3 regions of the Diaphorobacter sp. genome follow, and region 3 is predicted to be linked to each of the others. Evidence: predicted binding sites of a transcription regulator. Region 3 holds the regulator's gene; each other region holds the start of a gene.
What was found. Region 3 encodes FliA, which starts transcription of late flagellar genes. Its sites were predicted from a motif close to CTAAAGTTTNNNNNNNNNNNGCCGNTA; they were not measured.
Positions count from the first base shown of each region.

Region 1: motA (flagellar motor stator protein MotA) is a predicted target of FliA. The motif match lies at 8,264-8,290, and genes of this name have one in related genera.
Region 2: AB7E35_RS08725 (flagellin) is a predicted target of FliA. The motif match lies at 7,334-7,360, and genes of this name have one in related genera.

Region 1 covers NZ_JBFWLZ010000020.1:3,397-14,049, reverse strand. The annotation lists gene AB7E35_RS08685 (polysaccharide pyruvyl transferase family protein) at 1-887, shown strand, start outside; gene AB7E35_RS08680 (NAD-dependent epimerase/dehydratase family protein) at 895-1,851, shown strand; gene AB7E35_RS08675 (class I SAM-dependent methyltransferase) at 1,868-2,746, shown strand; gene AB7E35_RS08670 (hypothetical protein) at 2,761-3,177, shown strand; gene AB7E35_RS08665 (glycosyltransferase family 2 protein) at 3,215-4,585, shown strand; gene AB7E35_RS08660 (glycosyltransferase) at 4,582-8,187, shown strand; gene motA (flagellar motor stator protein MotA) at 8,381-9,241, shown strand; gene motB (flagellar motor protein MotB) at 9,254-10,177, shown strand; gene cheY (chemotaxis response regulator CheY) at 10,265-10,651, shown strand.
Region 2 covers NZ_JBFWLZ010000020.1:16,770-30,085, forward strand. The annotation lists gene AB7E35_RS08695 (thiamine pyrophosphate-binding protein) at 1-719, opposite strand, end outside; gene AB7E35_RS08700 (N-acetylneuraminate synthase family protein) at 722-2,251, opposite strand; gene rfbH (lipopolysaccharide biosynthesis protein RfbH) at 2,248-3,579, opposite strand; gene rfbG (CDP-glucose 4,6-dehydratase) at 3,576-4,643, opposite strand; gene rfbF (glucose-1-phosphate cytidylyltransferase) at 4,634-5,404, opposite strand; gene AB7E35_RS08720 (flagellin) at 5,616-7,175, opposite strand; gene AB7E35_RS08725 (flagellin) at 7,510-9,072, shown strand; gene fliD (flagellar filament capping protein FliD) at 9,274-10,716, shown strand; gene fliS (flagellar export chaperone FliS) at 10,782-11,222, shown strand; gene AB7E35_RS08740 (flagellar protein FliT) at 11,226-11,525, shown strand; gene fliE (flagellar hook-basal body complex protein FliE) at 11,772-12,083, opposite strand; gene fliF (flagellar basal-body MS-ring/collar protein FliF) at 12,258-13,316, shown strand, end outside.
Region 3 covers NZ_JBFWLZ010000067.1:404-7,083, forward strand. The annotation lists partial or broken gene AB7E35_RS14475 (flagellar biosynthesis protein FlhF) at 1-193, shown strand, start outside; gene AB7E35_RS14480 (hypothetical protein) at 183-998, shown strand; gene AB7E35_RS14485 (RNA polymerase sigma factor FliA) at 1,003-1,716, shown strand; gene AB7E35_RS14490 (hypothetical protein) at 1,836-2,186, opposite strand; gene flgM (flagellar biosynthesis anti-sigma factor FlgM) at 2,280-2,603, opposite strand; gene flgA (flagellar basal body P-ring formation chaperone FlgA) at 2,787-3,539, opposite strand; gene flgB (flagellar basal body rod protein FlgB) at 3,861-4,289, shown strand; gene flgC (flagellar basal body rod protein FlgC) at 4,311-4,715, shown strand; gene AB7E35_RS14515 (flagellar hook assembly protein FlgD) at 4,734-5,387, shown strand; gene AB7E35_RS14520 (flagellar hook protein FlgE) at 5,437-6,680, shown strand, end outside.

The sequences.
Region 1 (10,653 bases), on a different contig from region 3:
TGAGCCGTCTCGGAATCAAAAACGCCGTCCCCTTAGGCTGCCCCTCTCTCTTTCTCAACGGCCCCGCACTGAAATCATCGCTCCTGCAGCCGCCCCAAGATCCACGCCGAGTCGCGGTATGCTACTCTAATTATCAGAAGAATCCTCACAGCAGGATTGCGGATTTTCTCCAATTCGCCGAACACTCCAATTACCACTACATAGAACAAGAATTCGGCCTCGCAATTCAAGCTCTGCATTACCCAGGAAAAATATCCAGCAAAAGCATCCAGTCCGCCAAAAAATCATACCAAGATCTGACTCCAATCATTTCACTCTTGGAGAAAGGGTTAGTGCATTACTTTTCAGCCTACCCGACCTGGAAGAAATTCATGGAAACCATTGATTTTGCATTTGGCGCGAGAATGCACGGATTAACCCCCGCCATCCACGCAGGAAAACCAGCCGTCTTCATTGCCCACGATGCACGAGTCAGGGAGATGTGTGAATTCTTCTGTCTGCCATTCGTCGCCGAACGAAACCTGCCAGAAACACTAAATATCAATTTTTTCCTATCGCGCTGCGATTATGACGCAGCAAGCAAACGCTATCGAACGGCATACCAGAATTTTCTCGACACGTTAGAGCAGTGTGGCCTCAACGAGAATATCGATAGCGATGGGAGGATTATTGATGACTGGACTCCCGAAGTAGATCCACAGTTGGCGAAAGAAGAAATCCTTGCGCACTGCACTCCCGATGAAATCGCCACGTTGCGGCGGCAGGTCGACATGTGCGAGAACACTGGTGACACATCCAGCCGGATCCAAGCCATGGCACAGGAGTGGTACCTTGCCCGGATAGCCCGGAAAAAGGACATCCCCCCTACAGCCGCCCCAAAAAACTGAACCAACCATGGAGCTACTTCTCACCGGAGGTACGGGTTTTTTTGGCAAGGCCCTTTTGCGACACTGGCAGGCATTGCATGGCACAGGCCAGGATGCGCCTTCGATCACCCTACTTAGCCGGTCACCGCAGGATTTTTTGGCACGCAACCCTGAATTCGCGCACCAGCCCTGGCTGCGCCTGCACCGGGGCGACATCCTCGACCCCGCATCGCTGCCGCCAGCCGGTGGCTTCACCCATGTGCTGCATGCGGCTGCCGACTCGACCCGTGGCCCCCAACTGAACCCCATGCAGCGCTATGCGCAGATCGTCGATGGCACGCGCCACCTGCTGGACTATGCGGCACAGCATCGCATTGGCCGCTTTCTGCTCACAAGCTCCGGTGGCGTCTATGGCCCGCAGCCACCCGGCATGGATGCCATTCCCGAGACCTACAACGGCATTCCCGATCCACTACGGCCAGAACACGCATACGGCATTGCCAAGCGCTGCGCCGAGCATTTGTGCGCCCTGTACCAGCAGCAGTATGGCGTCGAGACCGTGGTGGCACGTTGCTTTGCCTTCATAGGCCAGGACTTGCCGCTGAACGTGCACTTCGCCATCGGCAACTTCATCCGCGATGCCCTGACTGCGCCCACAATCACCGTCAGCGGCGACGGCACCCCCGTTCGCTCCTACATGGACCAGCGCGATCTAGCGTACTGGTTGGAAGCCTTGCTGCGCAACGGCCAAGCAGGCCATGCGTACAACGTCGGCTCGGAAGCGGCCATCACCATCCGCGAATTGGCGGAACTGGTGCGCGACCTGCTGGCGCCAGGCAAGCCCGTGCACATAGCTGCTGCGGCAGGCGCCGACAGTGCCAGGCAGCGGTACGTACCTTGCACCGCCAAAGCCCGCAACGCACTGGGTTTGCATTTGCACCACACGCTGGCGCAGGCCATTGAGCACACCGTCAAACCGCACTAAACAGAGCGGCCAAGCCATGACCACCATTCCATCTACACCGCGCGAACGCATTGCCACACAGTGCGTCTGCTGCGGCAATATGCAACTGCAAGCCTCACCAGCCATCCTTATGCCGTTTGTCGCGCACCGGGTGTTTGGCTGGCGCCCCGTCGTCATCGACGCCTCCTGGGGACTGAACACCATTGCCAATGGACACGCATACTCCATATGCAACTCCCTGTATTGCGGGGTGTGTGACTTTCTTTTTCTCGACATGCGTTTTAGCGATGCCGAGTTGTCCCGGCTCTACCAAGACTATCGCGGCCCAGACTATGTGGAGTTGCGGGAACTCTACGAACCAGGCTACCGGGAGCGCAATCGGTTACTGCTTGCAGACATCCCCTACCTTGACCAGATAGAAAACTTCATTGCCCCCCACATTGCGCCCAACCCTGCAATTTTGGATTGGGGCGGAGACACGGGGAAAAACACCCCCTTCAAGAGCAAGAACAAATGCCTCCACATCTACGACATCAGCCAAAAGCCCACCATCGCTGGCGCGAAAAGCGTCTCAGCACAGGAAACACTTGCCTCGGCATATGATTTGATCGTTTGCAGCGAAGTTTTGGAACATGTCCCCTACCCCTGCGACATACTGCAGGCCATTTGCCTGCGCATGGATAAAAGCAGCACCCTCTATCTTGAGGTGCCACACGAACCCGTAATGCAAGAAGACAAAAATACTCGACTGAAAAACAAAAAACATTGGCATGAGCACATTAATTTTTTCTCCATTTCATCGATGGAGAAATTACTGGATCAATGCACATTAAACATAATCAACAGTCAGTCAACCGCAATAAAAACCGACAACGAAAATTTTAAAATCCTGCAAATCATTGCCAAATTAAAATAAATCCAGACAACACCGTGAAAGACGCTCCCAACACAGGTCAGATGATCTACAAGGATCAAATACAGCGTCCGCCATATGCATTCGGTGTATGGCTTGGTTTTGTTTCAGCTGATGTCGATCTTTATAATTCAACTTCGGCGGTTTTCAAAATCTCTGAATCAACCCCCAACAAACACCTGCCCGCAACTATTTTATATTTTGATGAAATCAATGATTTACTCACCAACAATCAATGGTACGGAGAGATGCTAGCAATCAAAGAATTCAATCAAGCACACGAGTACCGAAAAATGGAAGAAATGCGCGTTCGACAGAATAACGCACCAGCAGGATGGCATGATCATATATATGGTCTGCATGTGCTGGATCATCCCATCCGGACCGGTAAAATCAGCGGCGGCAGCCTGGACATCAACATCACCGCCATTTGAATCTAGGATCGATTTTTATTTACCTATAGGTCGAACGTTGTCCCAGCCACTTCTCTCCCTATGCATTCCAACCTGCAATCGAGCAGAGTTGCTAGAACCTTTACTCGAAAATATTGCCAGGGAAAGCGCCCCTTTCCTGGATCGGCTGGAAATCGTTGTCTCGGACAACGCATCGACCGATCATACCGAGGCGGTGGTCAAGGCAAGTCGCCTTCCCATCATTTATGGAAAAAATGCCAGTAACTTGGGATTCGGCAACAACCTGCTGAACGTTACCGCCAAGCTCGCCAGCGGCCATTATGTGTGGGTTATCAGCGACGACGACATCGTTTTGCCCGGCGGCATTGCACGCATTATGGATTCTATCTCTGCCGCCCCCCACGTCAGCTATCACTATGTCAATTTCGGTTGGATTGGTCCCTCGTTGCGCAGCCGCCTCATCCGCCAGGCGAAGCCGGCCATTCCGGAGTTTCTGCTGAAGAACCTCCAATGTGATTCCCGTGAATGGCTGCATCTTTCACAACTGGAAGAACTCGTCTTTCTGCCAGGGAAAAACCCTTCCGCCTTGTTCAGCGGCACATTCTGCTTTGTCACCCGGCGGCAGTTTTTCGTGGATGCACTCAATTGGCTGAAGCCCAGTGCCAGCGTTGACGGCTCTTCCGTGCTCGTTGATGATTGCTTCCCCCATGCAATGCTGACCGTGCCTCGCGTTGCGGGCCAACCCATCGCCTACATCGGCGAACCCTGCATGCTGCAATGCGTCGGCGCATGGGAATGGAAGGCCTACGCCAACAAGAACATGATTTTCGGTATTCACCAGTTTTTTCGCTGGCTCGAAGGCCAAGGATTTGGCGCCGAAGGTATGCAACGCTTGTGGAGCAGCTATTACGACATGGCTGGCCGACTTTTTGCGCGCATGCAGTGCTTTCCCGAGGAAAACAAGGGCTTCGACATCGTCATGCACGAAGCCATTCCGGATGCTGCATCGCGCCCGGCTTTTTGGAATGCGTTCATGAATGAGAGCAAGCTTTGCATAGAAGCCGATCACGAGGCGGAAGGCTTGGCTCGCTTGGTCAGGGAATTTGTCGGCACCTGCCCAAACGCACGCATCGGCCTCTGGGGTATACAGGGCAGGGGTTACAGTTTTCTTAGAAAGAGCCCTGACCTCCATGCAAATATGGTCTGGGTTACCGACAAGGAGGAGGTCTTCCACGGTGACGCATTGGAATACGCCGACCTAAAAGTTTCGCCCCCTGAGTCTATCAGCAGTGCAAAAATAGATTGCCTGGTTATCGCAACCCGTCGTACCTTCATTAATGATGTGATTGATACAGTTTCGACCACTCTTGCACCCGGAACAACCATCATCAGTGTTGATGGATTGGCGTATGTGGAGGAAAAAACATGACTCCTTACCAACCGGGGTCTAGTTTCTACCAAAGCCGCCATGGGCCGTATTACATCGTCAGTCCTGATTTCTCTCAGAAAACGGCAGGACCTCGGATGTTGCATTATTTATGCCACATACTTAACGAACTAGGTTATGAGGCATACATTACTTCGCAACTCCAAAGCCCTTGGCTGCGCACCCCTGTGTTGACCCATGAGATCCAGAAAAGGCACAAAGATACCCACCGCACACCGATCGCCGTTTATCCAGAGGTCATACGTGACAACCCGCTCCAAGAGCCTGTAGTTGCACGTTGGTTGCTCAATAAGGCAGGCCATCTTGGTGGGCATGCCAGCATTAATCCCAACGACATCATTTTTTATTGGGACGAATGGGTTCTACAAGGTGAGGCGCACAGTGGGCGACTTTTCTTACCCCCTGTCGATGAACGAATCTTCAACGATGAAAATACCTCCACCACTCAAAGAACAGGATTTTGCTACTACGCTCACAAGTATCTTGCATTCGGCGGGAGAATAGCGGATACGATTCGGCAAAACGGCATCAACCTGTGCCAAGAAATTCCCCGATCCGCCGAGGAGATTGCAGATATTTTGCGCTCCACCAAAGTTCTGTATTGCTATGAGCCTTCCAATATGGTGGCTGAAGCCTATGCATGCGGCTGCCCCTCGATCTTCATTCAGTCAGATTACTTAAAACAGTTCAACCTCGAAAAATACGGTATCCCGACCGTAGAGGAAGCGTGCCTGGATTTTTCCTTGGTTCCGGATCTCCCGGCAGAGAGAGCCAGACACCTCGCCGCGGCACGCGAACAGGCGCGACAAAGCGTACAAAACTTCATCGAAGTGACACAAAGCGCCGCCCGAGCATACGCCGGATTGTCCACGCACCAGCAGCGCAGAAAGCTGGCTGCCAGCACGGCCGCCTGCGCCGCAGACAACGGTCAGCCTCCTTTGAGCCAATGGCTGGCCGAGCGCGTTCCAACACCCGCGCAGTCGCGCTTGATGACGCAATACCAAGCCAAAGCTCCGCTCTCACTAACCCTCTTCATCCGCACCCAAGGTCAGTCAGGCAGCAGCCTGGGTGCCACCTTGCAAAGCCTTGCAGCGCTGCCGTCGGCGTTCACGCCACAGTCCATCATCGTACTGGGCGCGAATGCCGCTCATAGCCAGTTGCCCCAGTTGTGCAACGTTGCCGCCATAACGGCCACCGAGCAGCTTGACGCCATCCACCAACTGGTACAAGCCGGTGCGTGCGACTGGCTTCTGGTGGTGAATGCGGGCGAATATTTCACCCCCTCGGGTTTGCCCATCGTGATGCTGGAGTTGCTAGCCGCGCCGCAGTGCCGCGCCGTCTTTGCCGATGCGCTCGTGCCAACTGACTCTGGTGAGCCGACTCCCATGTTCCTCCCGGATTTCAACCTGGACATGCTGCTATCCTGCCCCGCGAACATGGCTCGGCACTGGCTGTTCCGCCGCGATGTGTTCCTGGAGGCTGGAGGCTTCGATGCAGCTTATGCGCAGGCCCCGGAATTCGAACTACTGTTGCGCCTGATCGAAGCCGGCGGATTGAACGGCTTGGCACACATACACGAACCCCTGCTGGTCACCCACACACCGCTGCTGGCGAACAACGCACATGAACTGGCAGCAATTGCCAAACATTTGCGCGCGCGTGGCTACGACAACGCCACGGTCGATGCTTCCCTGGCGGGCCGCTACCGCGTTCTCTATGGGCACCAGGCGCAGCCGCTGGTGTCCATCATCATCCCCACCAGGGACCAATTCGCCTTACTAGAACGCTGCGTCAACTCGCTACTGGAGAGGACCACCTATCCGCACTACGAGATCCTGCTGGTGGACAACGGCAGCACCGAGCCCGCCGCCTGCACCTGGCTCGACGGCCTGGCGGCACTGGGCGAAGCGCGCATCCGCGTGCTGCGCTATCCGCAGCCGTTCAACTACGCCGCCATGAACAACCTAGGCGCACGCGAGGCGCGCGGTGACTATCTGGTGCTGCTGAACAACGACACAGCCATCGCGCAAGGCGATTGGCTCGACGCGCTGCTCAACCACGCGCAGCGCCCCGAGGTGGGCGTGGTCGGCGCCAAGCTGCTCTACCCCAATGGTCAGGTGCAGCACGCCGGACTGCTGCTTGGGCTGCACGGCATGGCAGGCTACCCGTTCTCCGGGGCCGAAGCCGACGCACCGGGCTACATGCACCGGCTGGAGATTGACCAGAACTACAGCGCCGTCAGCGCTGCCTGCCTGATGGTGCGCCGCGCGCTCTACGACGAACTGGGCGGCATGGATGCCGATGCATTCCCGCTTATCTGCGGCGACATCGATTTATGCCTGCGCGCACGCGCGGCAGGCTACCTGACGGTGTGGACGCCCCACGCCGTGCTGCTGCACGAGAAGGGCGCCACCCTGACCTCTACGCCTCCCGAGGCGTTCGACCAACAACGCGCGCTTGCGCAGGACGAGATGTACCGACGCTGGCTGCCCGCGCTGGCGCACGACCCGGCCTACAACCGCAACCTGTCGCTCCAGTCCACGGAGTTCGCCGTGGAAACAGATACGCGCTTGAACTGGGATCCATTGCCCTGGCGCCCACTGCCGGTGGTGTTAGCAGTAAATGCAGACGCCTTCGGCTGCGGCCACTACCGCATCATCCACCCCGGCCAGGCCATGGCGAATGCCGGACTGGCCGATGTACGCGTGAGCGAATACCACTACGGCCCGGTGGAGATGGAGCGCCTACGTCCTGACGCTTGGGTGCTCCAGCGCTTGGTGGGCGATGTGCCGTTCGAGACGGTACGCCGCACAGTACCCTTCACCCAGGCGTTCAAAGTGGCTGAACTGGACGACTACCTGCTCAACCTGCCCATGAAGAATGGACACCGGGGCCAACTACCGCAAGACATGCAAAGGGTATTGAAACGCTGGCTCGATCTGACAGATCGGCTGGTCGTCTCCACTACCCCCTTGGCCGAAGCAATGGCAAAGCTGCACCGCGACATTCGTGTAGTGCATAACCGGCTGCCCCCCGAACGTTGGGGCCACCTCTCCAGCCTGCGCCGCCAGGGCCAGCGCCCGCGCGTCGGCTGGGCAGGCGGCTCAAGCCACCAGGGCGACCTGGAACTGATCGCCGACGTGGTTAAGGCCCTGGCAGGTGAGGTGGAGTGGGTGTTTCTGGGCATGTGCCCAGCGCCCATGCGCCCTTACTTGCACGAGCACCACACGCCCGTCAACATTGCGTCGTACCCTCATAAGCTTGCCAGTTTGAACCTCGACCTGGCGGTGGCCCCCCTGGAACACAATCTGTTCAACGACTGCAAAAGCAACCTGAAGCTGTTGGAGTACGGCGCCTGTGGCTACCCCGTGGTATGCAGCGACGTAGCGCCCTACCAATGCGGCTTGCCCGTGACGCGCGTGAAGAACCGCTACAAGAACTGGGTGGACGCCATCCGCATGCACCTGGCCGATCTGGACGCATCGGCGGCATCAGGCGACGCGCTGCGAAAGGCCGTGCACCAGCATTGGATGCTGGAAGGCGCACACCTACAAAACTGGCTGCAAGCTTGGCTGCCAGACTGAGTGAATCGCTAAACGAGCCGTACTCCGATCCGACTAGGCGCACCACGGCCGATCCTTACGGGTCAGCGGACTAGTTCTCAAGTGGCGCCCGTTCAATCCGATACCATTATCACTACCGTGCATTCTCGCCGCGGCCTAGCTTGACTGGGTGCGGTTGTTCTCACCAGCCCACCCACGCTTCTGAACCGCCTTAATGAACGTCATCATTGGATACATCGTCAGCCTGGTCTGCGTCTTTGGCGTGTTCATCCTGCATGGCGGCGCCATTGGTGTGGTGCTCAAGGCGCTCCCCTTTGAAATGGCCACCATCGGTGGCGCGGCACTGGGGGCGTTCATCGTCAACAACCAGCCCAAGGTGATCAAGGCCACCCTGAAGGCCATTCCTGCGGCGCTCAAGGGCTCCAAATACACCAAGGCGCGCTATCTGGAGCTGATGGCGATGCTCTACGAGATTTTGCAAAAGGCCCGCAAAGAGGGCCTGATGGCGATCGAGGCGGATGTGGAGGCACCGCACGAGTCCGAGCTTTTCAAGAAATTCCCCACCGTGGGCTCTGACCCGCATGTGGTCGAATTCACCACCGACTACCTGCGCATGATGGTGTCGGGCAACCTCAATTCGCACGAGATCGAAGCCCTGATGGACAACGAGATCGACACCCACCACCAGGAGGCCCATGCGCCGGTGGCGGCGCTCAACCGTGTGGCCGGCGGCTTGCCGGCCTTCGGCATTGTGGCCGCCGTGCTGGGGGTGGTGAACACCATGGGCTCGGTGGGCCAGCCGCCGGCGGTGCTGGGCGGCATGGTGGGCTCGGCGCTGGTGGGCACCTTCCTGGGTATTTTGCTGGGCTATGCCTTTGTGGAGCCGATCGCCGGACTGGTGGAGCAAAAGGCCGCAGACGCCGCCAAGGAATACGAGTGCATCAAGTCCACCCTGCTGGCCAGCATGCAGGGCTACAACCCGGCCACGGCGATCGAGTTTGGGCGCAAGGTGTTGTTCTCTGGCGACCGCCCGACCTTTGCCGAGCTGGAAGCGCACGTCAAGGGCAAAAAGTAGGCGGGGGTGGTCGTGGCAGAAAAAAAGCTCCAGCCCATCATCATCAAGCGCGTCAAGAAAAGCGCGCACGCCGCGCACGGCGGCGCCTGGAAGATTGCCTACGCCGACTTCATGACGGCCATGATGGCCTTCTTTTTGCTGATGTGGCTGCTGGGCTCCACGGCCCAGGGCGACCTGCAGGGCATTGCTTCGTATTTTCAGTCGCCGCTCAAGGTAGCCATGCAAGGCGGCGACGGAGCGGGCAACAGCTCCAGCATCATCCCGGGCGGCGGCAATGACCTGACCAAAGTGCACGGCCAGGTGCGCCGCTCCAGCGCCGAGAAAAACCAGTTCAGCCCCGACGCGTTGCGCGCCGAGCGCGCCCGCATCGACGCCGAGCGCATTAAGGCGCTGCAGACCAAGATCGACGCCATGATCACGGGCAACCCGCGCCTCAATGAGTACCGCTCGCAGATCCGCCTGGACCTGACCCCCGACGGGTTGCAGATTCAGATCGTGGACGAGCAAAACCGCCCCATGTTCGACAGCGGCAGCGCACTGGTCAAGCCGTACATGCGCGACATCCTGCGCGAGATCGGCGCGGCGCTGGGCGAAGTGGAAAACCGCATCAGCCTGGCTGGTCACACCGATGCCGTGCCCTATGGCAACGGCGAGCGCGGCTACAGCAACTGGGAGTTGTCTGCCGACCGCGCCAATGCCTCGCGCCGCGAACTGGTGGCCGCCGGCATGCCCGACGACAAACTGGGCCGCGTGGTAGGCCTGGCGGCCAGCGATCTGCTGGAGCCGGACAACCCGCGCGCGCCAGTCAATCGCCGCATCACCATTACCGTATTGACGCACGAGGCAGAGGAACGACTCATGGGCAAGAGGAATGTCTTATTCCCCCAGGAGAAAACCCCGGCCGAAAAGCCGGACAATCCTGCATTAAACCCCTGAGCGTCGGTAACAACTTGTCACGCCGTCGGTGACTGACGACAATAGCCCTCCCAATCTCGCCCCTCTTTTGCACCGAAAGGGTCCTTTGTGTCCTCCGCCCTTCGTTTTCTGATCGTTGATGACTTCTCCACCATGCGGCGCATCGTCCGCAATCTGCTCAAGGAAAGCGGCTACACCGAGGCCGACGAGGCCGAGGACGGCGTGGTAGCGCTCAACAAGCTGCGCAACAGCAAGTTCGACTTCGTGGTCACCGACATCAACATGCCCAACATGAACGGCTTTCAGCTGCTGACCGAGATCAAGAAGGACGACACGCTCAAGCATCTGCCAGTGCTCATGGTGACGGCCGAGGCGCGCAAGGAAGACATCGTCGCCGCAGCCCAGGGCGGCGCTGCGGGCTATATCGTCAAGCCATTCACCAAAGCCACGCTCGAAGAAAAGGTGACGCTCATCCTCAAGAAGCTGGGGCTGTAACC
Region 2 (13,316 bases), on a different contig from region 3:
GGGACGCCGAGGGCCTCCACCCATTTCTGGAAGGCTTGGGCAGCTCCGCTCAGGCGCACGCCGTGCCCGGCCAGGATGAGCGGGCGTTCGGCGCCCTCCAGCAGTGTGCGTATCTGCGCAAGCTGGGCTGGGTCGATCGTGGGGGCTGCAGGTGCATCGGGCTGCCAGGCTTCAAGCGTGGTGGGGTCGATGGGTGCGCCCTGCACGTCCAGCGGCACGTCGATCCACACCGGCCCGGCGCGGCCCGTGCGAGCCAGGAAGGTGGCGCGCTCCAGTTCGCGGCGGATGTCATCGGGGTGTTCGATGGTCACGGCATATTTGGTGATGGGGCGCACGATGCTGACGATGTCCACCTCCTGCACGCCCTTTTGCCGCAGTGGCGAATCGCGCAGCAGGTCGGCGCGCTTGACCTGACCCGAAAGCACCAGCAGCGGTACCGATTCGATCCATGCTCCCGCCACGGCGGTGACGGCGTTGGTCGCACCAGGGCCGGTGGTGACCATGGCCACGCCAATGTTCTGCTGGATGCGGCCATAGGCTTCGGCGGCAATAGCGGCAGCCTGCTCGTGGTGGCAGGCCACCACTTCCAGGCGCGGGTGCTTGCCCACGGCGTCGTTAAGGTGCATGGCGCCGCCGCCCGGCAGCAAAAAGACATGGCCCACGCCCAGCGTGGCGATGAATTCGGCGATGTAGTCGGCAACGCGATAGGGGGTCGGCACGGCTAGTCCATCCAGTAGCTCAAAAGGGTTTTGCGGTCGCGGTTGGCGTTGACCGCTTCATCGGTATAGAACGAGTCGTCACTGATGTGCGTGGAAGACAGTTCCTCGATGATGACGCCCCCCGCGCTGTAGAAGGCGTGGCGCACGCCGGGCTCGATGGTGACCACGTCGCCCGGGCGGCATGGGCGCTCCACGCCGTTGAGCGAGAGCGTCATTTCCCCATGCAGCACATGGAAGGTTTCTTCCTTTTGCCGGTGGTGCTGCTCGGGGTGGTGTTGGCCGGGCAGCAACATCAGCAGCTTCTTGCAGTAACTGCGGTTGACCACGGTGAGCATGGTCAGGCCGGCCTCGTCGAAGCGCTCCAGGCCGTAGTGGTGCGAGATTTCCAGGTCCACGCGTGCGGGCACCACCACATGGCTGGCGGCCAGTTGGGCGCGCACGCGCTGGACGATCTCCCACACCTTGGCGCGCATGTCGCGCTGGCTGGTGTTGTGGGGGGTCAGCGCGGCGTCGGCGGCAACGGCTGTTTGGGCGGTGAAGGTGGCGTATTTCGACCAGTCGTTGGCGGTGTATTGCCCGTCCTGCGGCGGGAAGGCGAAGTACACGTCTTCGGCGTGCACGGTTTCCCCCGCGGCAATCGACCGCCGGGCGAAGATGCCGCGCTGTAGGCTGCGCAGGCTTGCGCGCTCCACAGGATTGGCAGGCTGGCGCTGCACGCCTTCTCCGCATAGCAGTAGGGCGCGTTGGGCAGCCTCCAGCCAGCGCTGCACTTGCTGCGGGCTGGCCGAGTAGGCGTTGAGCGGGTACTGTGCGGTAGGCAGGCCGACGTGTTTTTCGAATACGCGCGCGCCTTTGGCCAGTGCCATTTGCACGATGTCGGTGCTGTCCGGGTCTTCGTGCGTGGAAAAGCCCACGTGCACGCCAGGGTAGCGCCGCTGCAAGAAGTCAATCTGCGACAGGTGCATGTGCGCGTCCGGCGTGGGGTATTCGCCCACGCAGTGCATGATGGCGAAGTTTTTCTGGCGGTGCGTGAGGAAGCTCACCAGGCGGTCAATCTCCTCCAGCGTGGCCCCTGCGGTGGAGGCGATCAGTGGGCGCTGTGTCTGCACCACGCGTTCTAGCAGCGGCCAGTCGCTCATGGAGCAACTGGCGATCTTGATGGCGTCCAGGCCTTGATCCTCGATCACGGCCACCGATGGCTCGTCGAACGGGGTGGACAGGCACAGAAAGCCGTTGGCGCGGATTTCTGCCACCAGGCTGTCGAACTGTTTGCGTGTCAGCCGCGTCTCGCTGAAGCGTTTGATGTACTTCACATCATCGCGCCCTCGCATGGCCTTGTGGATGAAGGTGTCCAGGTCGCGGTACTGCAGCTTGAAGGCGAACTGGAACGGAAACGGCTTGCACACCTCCGCAAAGGCGCGGACCAGCGCCACGCCATGGGCTAGGTCGCCCATGTGATTGTTGGCCATCTCCAGGATAAACAGCGGCTGCGTAAATAGTGCGGAAGCGGTAGGAGGCGTCGTCGTGCTCATGTGTGTCGTGTCTTTCCGCCTTTAAAGGCTTCGATCTGGCTGGCTGCGTAGTCCAGGTGGTCTTCAGTCAGCCCAGGCCAGACGCCGATCCAGAAGGTGTCGTGCATCACCTTGTCGGTCACACGCAGCTCGCCTGTGACGCGGTAGGTCTGGCCCTGCATGTAGGGCTGGCGCGTCAGGTTGCCGGCGAACAACAGGCGCGTGCCGATCCCGTGGGCGTCCAGATGCTGTAGCAGCGCCGTGCGGTCAATGCCGCAGCCGTCACGCAGGGTAAGCGTGAAACCAAACCACGAGGGATCACTGCCCGGCGTGGCCTCGGGCAGCACCAGCCAGTCCTCGCAGTGCGACAGGCGCGCGTGCAGCCAGGCGAAATTGCGTTTGCGCGCGGCGATGAAGGCTTCCAGGCTGTCCATCTGCGCTAGGGCGCAGGCGGCCTGCATGTCGGTGATCTTGAGGTTGTAGCCCAGGTGCGAGTAGGTGTACTTGTGGTCATAGCCTTGCGGCAAGCTGCCCAGTTGGCGGCAAAAACGTTTGTTGCACGTGTTGTCCTTGCCGGGCGCGCAGTAGCAGTCACGCCCCCAATCGCGGAACGATTCGAGCGCGCGTTTGAGTATGGGTGAGTTGGTGAATACCGCACCGCCCTCGCCCATGGTGATGTGGTGGGCCGGATAGAAGCTCAGTGTGCCGATATCGCCGAAGGTGCCAACCATCTTGCCGTCACAGGTTGAGCCCAGCGCGTCGCAGCAGTCCTCGACCAGCCACAGCCCATGGCGGTCACAGACTTCGCGCACCACTTTCAGGTTGAATGGGTTGCCTAGCGTGTGGGCCAGCATGATGGCTTTGGTGCGCGGGCTGATGGCGGCCTCCAGTTGTGCCACGTCAATGTTGTAAGTGCCCAGCTCCACGTCAACGAACACCGGCACGGCGCCGAACTGCAGGACTGGGTTCACCGTGGTCGGGAAGCCTGCGGCCACGCCGATCACCTCGTCGCCCTTCTGAATGGCGCGTTCGCGCAGCAGTGGTGAGGTCAGCGCCGAGAACGCCAGCAGGTTGGCAGAGGAGCCAGAGTTGGTGGTCAATACGTGGCGCACGCCCAGGTAGCTGGCGAGGCGCTGTTCGAAGGCTTCGTTGAAGCGGCCCGTGGTCAGCCAGCCGTCCAGTACGGCGTCGGTCATGGCGCATAGTTCGGGTGCGCCGATGACCTTGCCTGAAGGCGGCACGGTGGTTTCGCCAGGGACGAAAGGCGCTGGCGCGTGGTAGCGCTGTGCATACATTGCCACCAATTCGCCAATGTGCTTACGCAGGGATGGTTCGTCAGGGAAGTTCATTGGGCGCTGTCTTGAAAGGCTGCAATTTGCATACGTGTGAAATCCTGCATGTCTTTGCCTGTACGCCAAGCACTGTGCCAGTCGGTAGTGCGTGCCAGTGTCTGTGCCAGTGTCCAACGCGGGCGCCAGTTCAAATGTTGGTTTGCTTTGGAGGAGTCCAGTGCCAGCCGTCCGGCCTCATGGGGCTCGCGCGTCTGTTCCTCGATGCGCCATGCCGCCGGTCCAGGCCATAGCGCCGAAAGCTGCGCTATCACATCGGCCACGCTGGCCAGTCCTTCGGAGTCTGGGCCAAAGTTCCAGGCCGATGCGGTGTGTTCCTGGCCCTCTGCCAGCGACTGGGCCAGAAGCAGGTAGCCGTGCAGCGGTTCCAGCACATGCTGCCAGGGGCGGGTGGCATGGGGGTGGCGCAGCGTCAGGGTTTCGCCGCGCTCCCAGGCGCGCAGGGCATCGGGCACCAGGCGGTCGGGCGACCAATCACCGCCGCCGAGAACATTGCCCGCGCGCGCAGTGGCAAGTGCAACGCCGCTGTCTTGCAAAAACGAAGCGCGCCACGAGGCACACAGCAGTTCCACGCAGGCTTTGCTGCTGCTGTAGGGGTCGTATCCACCGAGTGCATCGTTTTCACGGTACGGCCAGGGCCATTCGCGGTTGTCATAGCATTTGTCGCTGGTGACCACCACCACCGCGCGTACTGAAGCGCAGCGGCGAGCGGCTTCCAGCAGGTACACCGTGCCCATCACGTTGGTAGCGTAGGTTTCGGTAGGTGCTGCGTAAGACGCGCGCACCAGCGGCTGCGCCGCCAGGTGCAGGATCACTTCCGGCTGGAATGCAGTAACGGCAGCGTCCACGCGCGTGATGTCGCGGATGTCTGCTAGCGCGCCGGGTGTCAGTTCGTCCAAACGTGCCGCCAGCCACAGCGAGGGAGTGGTGGCTGGCGGCAATGCGTAACCCTGCACCTTGGCGCCCAGCATGTGCAGCCACAGCGACAGCCAGCCGCCCTTGAAGCCTGTGTGTCCGGTCAGCAGCACGCGTCGTCCAGTCCAGAACGCGGGGCTCAGCTCCATAACCGCCAGGGCGCGTGCCCGCTGTGCCAGCGTTCTTCAAGCATATGGCGGTCGCGCAGGGTGTCCATGGGCTGCCAGAAGCCGCGGTGAAAGTGGCTCATCAACTCGCCGCGCGCAGCCAGCTGACGCATGGGTTCTTGCTCCCAGATGGTGGCGTCGCCCGCAATGCTGTCGAGCGCGCCGGGCTCCAGAACAAAAAAGCCACCGTTGATCCAGCCGCCGTCGCCGTCGGGCTTTTCTTGGAATCCACGCACCTGTTCGCCCCGGATCTCCAGCGCCCCGAAGCGGCCCGGAGGCTGCACGGCCATCACAGTGGCTAGCTTGCCGTGGCGGCGGTGGAACGCCAGCAACGCGGTCACATCGATGTCGGCCACGCCATCGCCGTAGGTCATGCAGAAGGTTTCGTTGCCCAGGTATTTGCGCACACGCTTGAGGCGCCCGCCGGTCATTGTGTGTTCGCCCGTGTCCACCAGGGTCACGCGCCAAGGCTCTGCGTGCTGGTCGTGTATCTGCATGCGGTTTCCGGCCATGTCGAAGGTCACGTCGGACATGTGCAGGAAGTAGTTAGCGAAATACTCCTTGATGACGTAGCCCTTGTAGCCCAGGCAGATCACGAAGTCGTTGATGCCGAAGTGGGCGTAAATTTTCATTATGTGCCAGATGATGGGCTTGCCGCCGATCTCAACCATGGGCTTGGGTCGCAGGTGCGATTCCTCGGAAATCCGCGTGCCCAGCCCACCTGCCAGGATGACAGCCTTCATTGTGGCAATCCTGCGTGGGCGGGACGAAGAGACTTGGCGAGAATCATGTCAGATGTTCATGCGAGTACCAAAATGCTGAGGTTAGCGTAGTGGCCACGAAACATGCGTATGCCAAGCAATCCCAGCATGGATTTTTGAAAAAATGGCTTTCAGCCCTTGCCTGGCAAGCGCTGAAAGATATAAAGAGGGAGTTTTTACTGGGAACCACTGTTTAGTTGAGCAATGCCAGTACCCCCTGCGGAATCTGGTTGGCCTGAGCCACCATGGCGGTGCCGGCCTGTTGCAGGATCTGGGTGCGCGACAGGTTGGCCGTTTCCGCGGCGAAGTCAGCATCCTGAATACGGCTGCGCGAGGCGGACATGTTTTCCGAAGAGATGTTCAGGTTGGCGATGGCCGTCTCGAAGCGCGACTGCAGGGCGCCGTAATTGGCACGCTGGCTGCTGATCGCGGCGATGGCAGCATCCACCATGGCCAGGGTGCGGTTGGCGCCGCCGACCGTGCTCACGTCCATGTCCTTGACGGCCTGCAACTGGCTGGAGGTGGCGGTGTTGGCGCGCATGAAGCCACCTCCTGTCAGCGTCCCCTGGCTATCCGAGGCGCTAAACGACTTGGACGAATCGAGCGTCAACTGGCCCGTGACGACGTAGCCGTTGGCGGCGAAGGTGCCAGTACCCCCCTGACCCGCAATGCCTGTCTGGGCTGTAGGCAGTGGCGTGCCGTCGGGGTTGGTCAAGCCGAAGGTGCTGGTGGACACCGAGTTGTTCAGTAGCTTGATGTCTTCGCCGGAATCGTTGGTGAGGATGATGCGGTTGCCGTCGTCATTCACGCGGGCCGACACGCCGGTCTTTGCCGACACGTCGTTGAATGCCTTCACGGCGGCGCTCAGGCCGTCGGCGGTGAGGGAGTTGACGGTGAACGAAACCGTCGCGGGGGAGCCCGTGGCGTTGTTCGATGCCACCTGCATCGTGTACGAGGCGCCGGAGACCAGGCTGTCGATGCCCACCTCGGTGCGTGCCGAGGCACTCACGCCGGTGAGTTCGGTCTGGGCATTCACCAGGGACGCTACGCTCTTGGCCGAGGCACCGGCCGGGTAAGTGATGGCCTTCTTGCCGTAGGCGCCATCCACGGTCAGCGTGCCGGGGCCGGTGATGCCCGAGGTGGGCGTCGCAGCTTGTGCCTTGACGGAGCCCGGCAGGCTGCCCAGTGTCAGATCGCCGGTGTTGTCCGTCGGCGTTACTGCCTTGCCGCCAATACGGTAGTTGCCGTAGGCACTGGTGCTGAAGTTGGACGAAGTGGCCGTGATGGTCTGGTTGGCATTGGCGCCTACCTGGAACTGGGCGCTGGTGAACGAGCCGTCCAGCAGCTTGCGGCCGTTGAATTCGGTGGTCTTGGCGATGCGATCCAGCTCCGAGGTGAGCTGGTTCACTTCGGCGTTCAACGCTTCGCGATCCGAGGCGCTGTTGGTGGCATTGGCCGACTGCACGGCCAGCTCGCGGATGCGCTGCAGAATGTCGCCCGAGCTCTTGAGCGCACCCTCGGCAACCTGGGCGAGCGAGATGCCGTCGTTGGCATTGCGCGCGGCCTGGTTCATGCCGCGGATTTGTGTAGTAAAACGCTCTGAAATGGCCAGCCCGGCGGCGTCGTCCTTGGCGCTGTTGATGCGCAGGCCCGAGGACAGGCGATTGATCGAGGTATTGAGCGAGGCCTGGCTGACACCCAGATTGCGCTGGGCGGTGAGCGAGGCGATGTTGGTGTTGATCGTCGATGCCATTGCGGAACTCCTGCAGGGCTGGAAATGAACATTACTGCCGGTTCAAGCGTTACCCCTCCGGCGGACTTTTTGGGAACGTTGGAGGGATTGTGGCCAGCGGCTGCTGCGCCGTTGGCTTGATAAGCACGCCAAAAACCGCTCAATCCGCCAATTCAGTCCTAAAGTTTTCCAAGCGCAACCCGAAAACAGAATCAACGGGGCGCATGAAACAAAAAGTGACGACCCGCTGTTCAACAGTCAGCCTGGTTGGGCGCTGTGAACCCTGCGGCCAGACGGTTCTGGGCCCAGTTGGCGGCAACGCCATAGATATGTCAGTTCCTTCAGGAGAGTAGCAATGGCCACTATCAACACCAACGTCGCATCGTTGACCGCCCAGCGCAACCTGAGCATCAGCCAGAATGCGCTCAATACCTCGATCAATCGCCTGTCCTCGGGCCTGCGCATCAACAGCGCCAAGGACGACGCCGCCGGTCTTGCCATTTCCGAGCGTTTCTCCAGCCAGATCCGTGGCCTGAACCAGGCCGTGCGCAATGCCAATGACGGTATCTCTCTGGCGCAGACGGCAGAAGGCGCGCTCAAGAGCTCGGGCGACATCCTGCAGCGTATCCGCGAGCTGGCCGTGCAGTCGGCCAACGCCACCAACAGCGCCTCGGATCGCGAAGCGTTGAACTCCGAAGTGAACCAGCTCACCTCGGAGCTGGACCGCATCGCCAAGACCACTGAATTCAACGGCCGCAAGCTGCTGGACGGCTCGTTCACCAGCGCCCAGTTCCAGGTGGGCGCCAATGCCAACCAGACCATCACGGCCACTTCGTCGAACTTCAGCACCAACTCCTACGGCAACAACCGCATTGGCGCGAAGGCAGCTACCGCCACCGACGCCACGGGCGATTTGACCCAAGGGAGTACCGCAGGCACGAACCTGGTCCTGCGCGGCACCTCCGCCGGCTCGTCTGCGATTACGGGGGGGACGCTGACCGTAGAGGGGGCTGCTGGCAAGAAAGACATTACCTACGGGGCCAAATCTTCTGCCAAAGATGTGGCAGCCTTGGTCAACGCGCAAACCGAATTCACGGGGGTCAGCGCGTCGGCACGTACGGAAGTGGGGATGGACACGTTTGTGTCCGGGGCTTCCTACACCATGCAAGTGGCGTCGAACAACGAAACAAGTGCGCCAGTCACCATTTCGTTCAAGACGAACGGCAACACGGCCGAAGGCCTCAGCGCTGCAGTGAAGGCCTTCAACGATGTGTCGGGCAAGACGGGTGTGTCCGCTCGCTTGAACGACGCTGGAAATGGCCTTGTCTTGACCAATGCTTCCGGCGAAGACATCAAGTTGCTCAATAAGTCGGATGCCGCCAGCGTGTTCACTCTGAAGGCGCTAGACGGCACCAACAATGGAGCAGGTACTGCATTGGGCGCTGCCGTAGCCGGATTGTCCACCGCCGCTTTTGGCACGAACGACATTGTCATCACGGGGCAGTTGACGTTGGATTCGTCCAAGTCGTTCAGTGCCACGGACAGCGCTGGCAGCACGACTGCCGGCTTCTTGAAGGCAACCACTGCGACGGCCAGCCAGATGCAGAAGGTGAAGGACATGGACGTGAGCACGGTGGCCGGTGCCAACCGCACCTTGGCCATGGTGGACGCCGCCATCTCGACCATCGCCAGCCAGCGTGCCAGCTACGGCGCCCTGCAGTCTCGCTTCGAGAGCACAGTGACTAACCTGCAGACCACGTCGGAAAACATGGCTGCCTCGCGCGGCCGCATCCAGGACGCCGACTTTGCATCGGAAACCGCCGCCTTGTCGCGCGCGCAGATCCTGCAGCAGGCCGGCACCGCCATGGTGGCGCAGGCCAACCAGTTGCCCCAGGGTGTGCTGGCCCTGCTGCGCTAAGCGCGGCTTGGGAAGCCGGGCCCCTGAGGGGCCGGCTTTGCAAAGCAAGAAGGAGCGGCGGCGATGCGAGATCGCCGCCGCTTTGTCGCTTGCAGGGATGGACGGTATTTCGGGCACTTTTCGGCGCAATGCGCCTGGCAGCTTGGCTGGACAATCTCTCGATTGGTATTAACCTGACAGTGCATTTATCAGGAGGTGGCTATGGCCAGCTTTACGTCCCTAGGGGTCGGTCTCGGCGGCGGCGTGGATGTCAACGCAATCATTAAATCGTCGGTGGACATGGCGCGCCTGCCCATCACCCGGACTACTGGCCTGACCTACCAGGCCACGATGATCGACGCCAAGATTTCTACCTATGGTCAGATCAAGTCACTGGTGTCCACTTTGTCAGACGCCGCGAGCAAGCTGACGAGCGTGACGGGCTGGAATGCAGTGACCGCTGCTTCGTCGAACAAGGATGCTGTCACCGCGTCGGCGGTGGGGGGGACGGTAGCTTCCACGTTCAGTGTGGAGGTGCAGGGGCTGGCCAAAGCGCAGACCACGACTTCGCAAGCGCTGAGCAAGGGCTTGCCGGTGGGCGCTGGCACGCTGCGCCTGCAGGTGGGCAAGTGGGCGGACTCCTCTACGTTCACGCCTGCCGATGGCAAGACTGCGGTGGATATCACCGTCGGGATCAACGACACGCTTTCCGACATCGCTGGCAAGATCAACGGCGCCAAGGCGGGCGTGACGGCCACCATCGTGTCCGACGCCTCGGGCGAGCGGCTGCTGCTACGCAGTCAGAGCACCGGCGAAGAGGCAGGGTTCCGCATGACGGTCACCGATACCGATGGCGACGATGCTGATGGTTCGGGTTTGTCGCGCCTCATGGATAGCGCCACCACCATCTATGCGGCCGACGCCAAGGCGACGGTCAACGGCATCGCGGTCACCTCGGCCAGCAACACGTTCACGAATACGGTGTCGGGCGTGACGTTCAACGCACTGAAGGAAACGGCCGGGCCGGTTGAGATCACTGTGGCCAGCGACACCTCAAAGGTCAAGGAGAACCTGGACGCCTTCGTGAAGGCTTACAACGCGGTCAACCAGGCGCTCAACACGATCACAGCCTACGACAAGGACACCAAGACGGCCGGATTGCTGCAAGGCGACTCGTCGGCGGTGACACTGCAGAACACCCTGCGCATGGCGTTGCAGTCGGTGGCGGGCGGGGATGGCAAACTGCGGACACTGTCCGATGTTGGCATCAGCACGGCCAAGGGAACTGATCCACTGCGGCCCTCGGGCGACTTGGCGATTGACTCGACCAAGTTCGAAGCCGCGCTCAAGGATCCAGAGGCTCTCAAGGCGTTCTTCCGCGGCGCCGATGGCAACACCTCAAATGGCGTGGGCACCAAGATCAAGTCCACGATCGACGGCTTGCTGGCCGATGGAACCGGCTTCTTCTCCAGCAAGGACAAATTGCTGAAAAAGGCCAAGGATCTGAATGCCAAGGATACCCAGGCTGTGGAAGATCGGGCCACCCGGCTGGAAGCCAGCCTGACGGCGCGTTACGTGGCCCTGGACAGTCAGATGAGCAAGCTCAATGCGCTCAACTCCTACATTGCCCAGCAGGTCACGACATGGAATAAATCCTCGGGCTGAAAGAGCTTCAGTTTGACGGCCTTGTGCCGATAAATTGAATAGCAGCCAGTTTCAGGATTACCGTCATGTTCAGTGCCTTCACTCCCCGCGCCGCATCCGCGTACCAGCGCATCAACGTTGAAACCAGCATGCACACCATCGACCAATACCAGTTGGTCAACTTGCTGCTGGACGGTGTTCTGAATGCCATTGCCACGGCCCGTGGCGCACTGGCACGCGGTGATGTGCTGACGAAGTGCAACAGCATTACCAAGGCCGTGCGCATTCTGGAGGAGGGCTTGATGACGGCGCTGGACCGCGAGGCCGGTGGAGAGCTGGCCCAGAACCTGGGGGCTATCTATGACTACAGCCTGCGCCGTCTGGTTCTGGCCAACGCACGCAACGACGACGCCATGATGCAAGAAGTGATGCGCTTGATTGAGCCGATTGCGCAGGGCTGGAAAGACATGAAGAAAAACAACGAAATGGCCAGCGAAGCAGCGGAACCTGCGCTGGCGGAGGCTTGAAAAATGCCGGAAATGCTCATCGACTACTACAAAGCCATCGAAGACAGCAGCGCCAAGATGCTGGAGGCGGCGCGCCAGAAAGACTGGGACGAGGTGGTGCGCTACGAGGGCGCCTGCGCCGTGCTGATCGAGCAGCTGCGCTATGAGGCCCGCCAGCAGGAACTGGCCCCCGAGCATCGCAAGGAAAAGGCTCGCATCATGCAGCGCATCTTGCGCAACGATGCCCAGATACGCTGCCTGGCCGAGCCATGGCTGGTGCAGTTTGACCACTTGTTCGACGGACAGCCGCAGGTGATGCACTAAGGTTTTTTGGTCAAAAACGGTTCCGGCGCTTATTTATCAAGCGCTGGCAGCTATCAAAACAAGAGTCTCGAAGGCGTGGTCCAGCAAGACAGGCGACGGGGTTGTCTTGCCGCCAAAGCGCCAGGACACCGAACACCGGCTACCGCAAGGTAGCCGGTGTTTTTTAGGCCGGAAATGGCGCTGGCGCTTATCCGTCAAGCGCCAGAAGCTATCAAATGATGAGTGGATGCGCGATGAGCGGTGGTCTTAGACCTGCATGTTCATGATGTCGGTGTAGGCCTGCACCATGCGGTTGCGCACATGCAGCGTGGCCTGGAAGCCGATTTGCGCTTTTTGCATCGAGACCATGGTCTCCTCGATGCTCACGTTGGGGTTTTCCAGCTGCACTTCACGCTGCAGGCCGCTTGCGCGGTCCTGGGCGGCGCTGACCGCCTGCAGGGCGTTTTTGAAGGCGGACGAGAAGCCGGCTTCCTGCACGCCGTCCTGGGGCGCCGTGACGCGGCGCGCCACCTGCGTGCCGGTGACGGGAAGCTGGGAGCTGTTGATGCGCAGGTCCATGGTGGTGCTCTGGGGAAGGCTCGGGATGGGGCAATCGTAGGCGTTTGGCGGATCGGTGGCGTGCGGAAATGATGGCCAAAGGCGCGGCTAATCCGGCCAATGGCGGCGGGGGCGGCTCTCATAATCGGGCCACCGCCAGAGTCTTGCCTGGCGCCAGACCCTTTGGAAAGCACCATGTCTGCAGTAGCCGAAATTCCCGTGACCCCGCCCGCCGCCGCCGCCAGCACTGGCCCGCTGCAGCGGCTGGCGTCGCTTGACCGCACCGCGCGCCTGCGCCTGGGCGCTGCGGCAGCGCTGGTGCTGGCGGTGCTGGTGGCGTTTTTTTTCTACGGCCGGCAGCCCGAATACCGGGTGTTGTTCTCGGGCCTGAACGACAAGGACGGTGGCGCCATCGTGGCGCAGCTGGCCACCATGAACGTGCCCTACAAGTACACCGAGGGCGGCGGCGCCATCATGGTGCCCAGCGACCGGGTACACGACGTGCGCCTGCGCCTGGCCACCCAGGGACTGCCCAAGGGTTCGGTGACGGGCTTCGAGCTGATGGAGAGCAACCGCTTTGGCGTAACGCAGTTCCAGGAGCGGCTGAACTTCCAGCGCGGCCTTGAGGGCGAGCTGACGCGCTCCATCCAGGCGCTGGCTTCGGTGCAAAGCGCGCGCGTGCATCTGGCGCTGCCGCAGCAAAACGGTTTCTTTCGCGAGCAGCAAAAGCCCTCTGCCTCGGTGCTGCTGAGCCTGTACCCCGGACGCACGCTCGATCGCGCGCAGCTGGCGGGCATCGTGCACCTGGTGGCCTCCAGCGTGCCCGAGCTGGCACCGTCGGCCGTCAGCGTGCTGGACGACACGGGCAAGCTGCTGTCGCAGACGCCCGACATGTCCGGAGCGGGCGTGGATGCGCAGCAGCTGGCCTATGTGCAGTTGATCGAGCAGCAATACTCGCGCCGCATCCTGGACTTGCTGGAGCCCGTGGTGGGCAAGAACAACGTGAAGGCCCAGGTGACGGCCGAGGTGGACTTCAGCCACACCGAGCAGACGGTGGAGCAGCACCGGCCCAACCTGGCCCCCGATTCCAGCGCCGTGCGCAGCCAGCAGGTGGTGGAGACCGGCGGCGCCCCCGGCGCGCAGCCGCCCACGGGCGTGCCCGGCGCGGTGAGCAACCAGCCGCCGCAGGCGTCCGCCGCGCCCATCAACGGCGCCAACCCCGCGCCCACGGCGGCGGGCGGCGTGCAGGGCGGC
Region 3 (6,680 bases):
GGTGCTGCGCGGCGTGACCAACGGCCAGCGCGTGCCCGAAGACTGGGAAGCCGCCAGCGCCCACAAACTGGTCGGCGAGTCCATGCGCTCAAGCGTGAAGTCGGCCTTCGACCCCAAGGTGGCCGAGCTCAACTTCTTTTTCTCGCACTCCAGCGACAGCGCACAAGAACTGGAGGTGGCCGATGTTGCCTGACACCGCAATGCATCAGGCTGCCGGCCTGCACAGCTACACGCCCGCGCGGGCCCTGCGCCTGCTACCGGTGCTCAGCCCCGAAGAAGACGGCCCGTGGCTGGAGATGCTGTGGCAGCTGTGCTCCAGCCTGCAGCGCCTGGGCTACCCCGTGGCGGTGCTGGACGGCACCGCCCGCGAAAGCCGCCAGTCCCCCGGCCTCGATCAACTGCTGCGGCCCACTGCCTGGGCCCCCGCGCAGGCGCTGGACGCCGCCGCCGACCGCGCATCACTGGCCGTCTTACCCGCAGCCCAGGGCCTGGCCCGGCTGTCCAGCCTGGCGAGCGCCCCCGCCAGCCCCCGGGGCGACGCCGCCCTGCAACGCCTGGAGCCACTGTTTCGTGCCTACGCCGTGCTGGTGCTGTATGCACCCGCGCAATCGCTGGCCCCCCTGCTGCGCGGCAGCGCCTGCGTGCCGCTGGTCATGACCGGCCCCGGCGCGCAGGGCCTGGTGCGCAGCTACCTGCAGCTCAAACACCTGGCGCTGCATGCAGACGTACGCTGCTGCACGGTAGCCTCCATCACTGCGCCACGCACGCCGGCGCAGGCACGCCAAACCGCGGAGGCACTGGCCGCCCTGCAGCACAGCGCGCAGCAGCTCCTGGGCCAGCAGCTGCACACCACCGCGGTGGCACCGGCACGCGCGCAGGACATCCAGCGACTGGCGTTGCAGCTGCTTGAGAACGGGTGCACCATCGACCCCGAGATGCGCATGCTGCCCCTGCACTGCCCCGGCGCCACAGCCGAATACACGCAACGGAGCCACTGACCCGATGTACACCGCGAAAGGCCAGCTCGACCGCGAAGCGCTGTTTCACCAGCACATCCCGCTGGTGCGGCGCATCGCCCATCACATGATCGCCAAGCTGCCACCCAACGTGGAGCTCGACGACCTGATCCAGGTCGGCATGATCGGCCTGACCGACGCCCTGTCGCGCTACGAAGCCACGCAGGGCGTGCAGTTTGAGACTTTCGCCAGCCAGCGCATCCGCGGCGCCATGCTCGACGAGCTGCGCGAAGGCGACTGGATGAGCCGCGGTGCGCGCAAGAGCCAAAAAGACATCGAGCATGCCCTGCACCGCGTGGAGCAGCGCCTGGGCCGCAGCCCCATGGAATCAGAAATCGCCGCCGAGCTGGGCATGAGCCTGGAGGACTACCAGTCCCTGCTGGGCAAGGTGCGCGGCACCCAGCTGGTCTATCTGGAAGACTTTCACCGCGACGATGACGACGAGGGCTTTCTGGACCGCCATATGGCCGACGAGGGTGCCAACCCCATGTCGGTGCTGCGCGACCAGCGCCTGCGCGCCGCGCTGGTGCAGGCCATCAAGCAACTGCCCGAGCGCGAGCAGTACATCATGGGCATGTACTACGAGCACGACATGAACCTGAAAGAAATCGCCGCCGTACTGGGCGTGACCGAATCGCGCGTGTGCCAGCTGCACAGCCAGTCGATTGCACGGCTGCGCACCAAGATGCGAGGGCATTGATTTTTTGACGCCTCGGTTATTGGAGGTCAGACGACAGTCGCTGAACCGGGATTAATTGGAATCCGACCCCCAATAATCACCCCCAATAATCTGACCCCTGGTAACCCAAACAGCCGGCATCACCCCGGCGCCCGATAAATCCGCGCCCCGCGCGCGCCGGATGACGGGCCGTAGGTCACCCCCTCCACCGGGGGCAGCAAGGACGCCGCCTGCCGCTCGGTCAATGCCATCACCCGCGCCAGCTGATCGCGCACCCGCGTCAACTGCTGGCCAATGGCCTGCACGCGCCGGGCCGTGGCGGGCTCCAGCGTGGCAGCTGCCGACGGCGCCAGCGCCTGGGACAACGCCACTGCTGCGCCGCGCAACTGCACGGCCGCCTGCTCGAAAGTCTGGGGGTTGGATGCAAGAAGCGCAGCCTGCAAGTCCTGCAGCTGCGCTTCGATGGAGGTGAGGGTGGCGTCGAGTGACATGGGGCACAAGTCTAGAGCCTGTCACCCCGGGCTGACCAGGCCGCGCAAACCGGCTTGCCGGATACCCTGCGCAGCGCTAGTCCGGGAGATTTTTCAGCCGCGCGAGTGCGACAAGGTTTCGTAGGCATTGGCCAGCAGTTTGTCGGCCACGGCTTCTGCGTCCACGCTGAAGGTGCCCTGATCGATGGCGGTTTTGACAGCCTTGACCTTCTCGGCATTGAAGTCGGCCGTGCTGCGGCCGGTTTCTGCCGTGCGCGCCGACGCCGACAGCGTCACGGGCACACCTGTAGCGGCGCGTGATGCGCTCTGGGCCGCAATCTCTGCGGCAGGGGCGGGCGCGGCGGCCTTGGCCTGCTGCTTGTTGGCAGCGGCTTGTGCCAGCGCACTCGCGATATCCGGGTTGTGTCCAATCTTCATCACACTCTCCACCACCCCTGTGAGATGTGGGGCCAGTACCCATGCTTTCGGCTGGCAGGGAGCAGACTTTAGCGCTTTGTGGCAATTGGCGGCCTTTCATGGCCATTTGGCGTCTTTTTGCAACGGTGGACGGAGCGTCCGGGCGCCCGTCACATGGCAGCCGTTTGCGCAAGCGGCGTTTGATCACATGGACGCTTCGATGCTGCCGTCTTCCAGCACGGTGCCGCCAATGATGCGTCCATTGGACATGCGCACGCGCACATTCTGGCCCTGGGCGCCGGCGCTCATGGCCTGACCTGACGATGTGACGGCGTAGCCTGGCCCTTGCACCACCACGCGCACGGGTGCGCCGGCCTTGAACAGGTTGGGCGGGCGCACCATGTTCTGGCGCAGCGCCTGGCCCGCAGCCAGCGGGCGGCTGGCGGTCTGGCCCACCCAGTCCTTGGCGTTGGCCACGATGGCGGCGGGCTCGGCCGCCCAGTCCACTTCAGCCTCGATGGCATCCTGTTCGGTCAGTACGGTGCCGGTGCTTACGCTGCCGGCCAGCACCCAGGCGGGGCCGAAGGCTTTGACGGTGAGGGGCAGAAACACATTCCAGCGAGTGGCGCCATCCACGCAGCGCAGGCCCAGGCGGGTGCGCCCCCACAGGCGCGCGCCCGTGGGCAGGTAGGGCTCGACCCGCGCGCAGGGTGCCAGGCGCAGGCGCGAATCGAGCGCGCCCACGCTGACTTCCATGCGCAGCGGCATCCCGCCGGCCTGCACCTGGGCCAGCGCATCGTCGAGCCAGCGCTGTGTGACCGCTCCCAGGTCGGCGGTCTGATCGGCGGTCTGCGCAACTGACTGCTGGCCCTGTGCGGGCAGCGCCAGGGCGGCGCCCAGCAACAGCGCGGCGCACCACTGATGCAACCGGCGCAACGGGTTCAGTGACGGATGCAACGGTTGGTGTGCCGGCTGCTGCGGCGCGCATGCCGATGCAACGGGGGGAAATGAAAGGCGCAGGCAACGCGGCATGGCAAGACTCCTGTGGAAAGGGCGGCGGCCCAGCTGCAGCACCTGCATGTCGGCCCTAGCAGGCCGGGGCGCCTGTTCACACCTGCCACTGTAGGCCGCCGCGCTGCGCCGGATGCCTGAAACAGCGGGCCAATCCCCGCCTTCTTCGCGCTTTAGAAAAACGCGGCGGTTTTGATAATCGGTGCACGTCCCAAGCCCATCCGGCAAGGGCGCCAGCCCCACACCAGATAGCCGCCCGAGGCCGACATGCTCGACAAGATGACCAACCGCCTGGACTTTCACGGAAACGCGCTGCTACTGCGCTCCGAGCGCCAGCGCGCCATCGCGAGCAACATTGCCAACGCGGACACCCCCGGCTACGTGGCGCGCGACTTCAAGTTTGCCGACGCGATGCGCGCCGCCACCCAGGCGCAAGCCCCCGCGGGCCAACCCGCGGGCCAAAGCAGCCAGAGCGTGAGCGACCCGCGCCACATTCCGCTGCCGGCCGCCACTAGCGGCACATCGGGCAACACGCTGGGCTATGCCCTGCAAAGCCAGCCCAGCCTGGACAACAACACCGTGGACATGGACCGCGAGCGCGCCGCTTTCGTGGACAACGCCGTGCGCTACGAGGCCACGCTGCGCTTCATCAACGGCCAGTCCCGCACGATGCTCAGCGCCATCCAGGGCCAGTAATACCGAAAGAGAGCACCCGCCATGTCCATGTTCTCCATCTTCAACGTCTCGGCCAGCGCCATCAGCGCACAGTCGCAGCGCCTGAACGTCGTGGCCAGCAACCTGGCCAACGTGGACGCCGTGGCCGGCCCCGACGGCCAGGCCTACAAGGCGCGCCAGGTGGTGTTTCAGACCGCGCCGATGGGCCCCGAGAGCGCCGCCGGCGTGCGCGTGTCATCCATCCAGGAAAGCGATCAGCCAGGGCGCCGTGTGCTCGACCCGTCCAACCCCATGGCCGATGCAGAGGGCTATGTGACCCATTCCAACGTGAACGCGGTGGAGGAGATGGTCAACATGATCTCGGCCTCGCGCTCGTACCAGAACAACGTCGAGGTCATGAACACGGCCAAGACGCTGCTGCTCAAGACCCTGCAGATGGGTCAGTAAGAAAGACGAGGGCCCGCCATGATTCTCACCCCCATCGGCACCACCGCTGCGGCCAGCGCCGGCGCGCAGGCCAACGCCGCCAACGACCCCGCAGCCATGCAGGACCGCTTCCTCAAGCTGCTGGTCGCGCAGTTGAACAACCAGGATCCCATGAACCCCCTGGACAACGCGCAGATGACCTCGCAGATGGCGCAGATCAACACCGTGACCGGCCTGCAGACGCTGAACCTGTCCATGCAGACCATGGCCGAGCAGTTCGGCACCATGCAGCAATTGCAGGGCATCTCGATGATCGGCCGCTCGGTACTGGCCGAGGGCGACCGCATGAGCTTTGCCGACGACGGCAAGGGCACGGGCCGTTTTGACCTGGCAAGCGCCGCCACCGATGTGAAGGTGGAAATCGTCACCCCCGGCGGCGTGTTGGTGGACACTGTGGCGCTAGGCGCGCAGCAGGCCGGCCGCCGCACGTTCCAGTGGGACTCCAGCAAATACGACGGATCCGCCGGCGACCTGCGTTTCCGGGTGGTGGCCGTCACGGGCGATACCGCCGTCGCGGCCACGCCGCTGATGCAGCAACAGGTGATGGCCACGGGCTCCATGGCAGGTGCGCTGACGCTCACCCTGGAGGATGGCAGCACCGTCAACTACGCCAACGTCCGCGGCGTGCTGTAAGCGCCACGCCCTTCAAGAACGCACGCACTTTCGTCATCAGGAGCACATCATGAGTTTCCAGCAAGCCTTGTCGGGCCTCAATGCCTCGGCCAAGAACCTCGACGTGATCGGCCACAACATCGCCAACTCCAACACGACGGGCTTCAAGGCCTCGCGCACGGAATTCGCCGCCCTGGTGGCCTCGGCCCTCGGGGCGGCGGGGGGCATCAACTCCGGCATCGGCACCGAGGTATCCGCCGTCTCCCAGCAGTTCACCCAGGGCAACCTCACGGTGACGGGCAACAGCATGGACGTGGCGATCAACGGCAACGGCTTTTTCACGCTGCAGTTGCCCGACAACACGCGCGCCTACACCCGCGCCGGCAACTTCAAGCTGGACAATGCGGGCAACGTGGTGACCAATGACGGCGCCCGGGTCATGGGCTACCCCATCGACCCCATCACCGGCCTGCGCACCTCCAATACCGCACAGCCGCTCACCTTCCCCACCTCCGCGCCCATCCCGGCCAAGCAAACGACCAGCATCAACGCCGGCTTCAACCTGGATGCCCGCGTCACCGACGCCAAGGGCGACCCGAGCGCCACGCCGCCCGTGCCCGCCACGCCGCGCACCACCTATGGCACGTCGCTCAACGTCTATGACAGCCAGGGCGTGGCTACGCCGCTGAGCTTTTACTTTGAGAAGAACGGCGCCAACACCTGGGACATCTACAACCAGCTGAACGATCTGACCACGGCACCGCCCACCGTGCCAGCCGCTACGGGCCGCGTCATTTTTGACAACACCGGCGCCATTGCCGCATCGGTCGAACCGATGCCGCTGGCCACTCCTGGCGGTGCCGACCCCACACTGACGCAGGCAGACGACTTCCCCACCGAATTCACCTATCGCTTCTACGGCCCCGACGCCACCGGCGTGTATGCCATCCGCGAGACAACCCTGACATTCACCAACCCGGCCGAAGCCTGGGACTTCACTTTCGACGCCACCAATCCGACCCTGGTCACGTCCGCGCGCCTGAAGAGCGACCTGGTGAACTACGCCACGGGCACTCCCGCAGCAGGCGGCAGCTTCGGAGTGGGTACTGACCTGACCACTGCTCCCGAGGCCGCCAAGCAATCCTTCGAACTGGCGCTGAGCGTGAACCCCAGCCCCGCCAATCCGAACAGCCCCACCACCCCCCCCACGCCTGGTGGCAACCCCGCGCCGGGCGCCTTCGCGGTCACGCTGGATCTGAACAAGGTGACGCAGTTCGGCACCAAGTTCGCTGTGGCCGAGCTGCGGCAGGACGG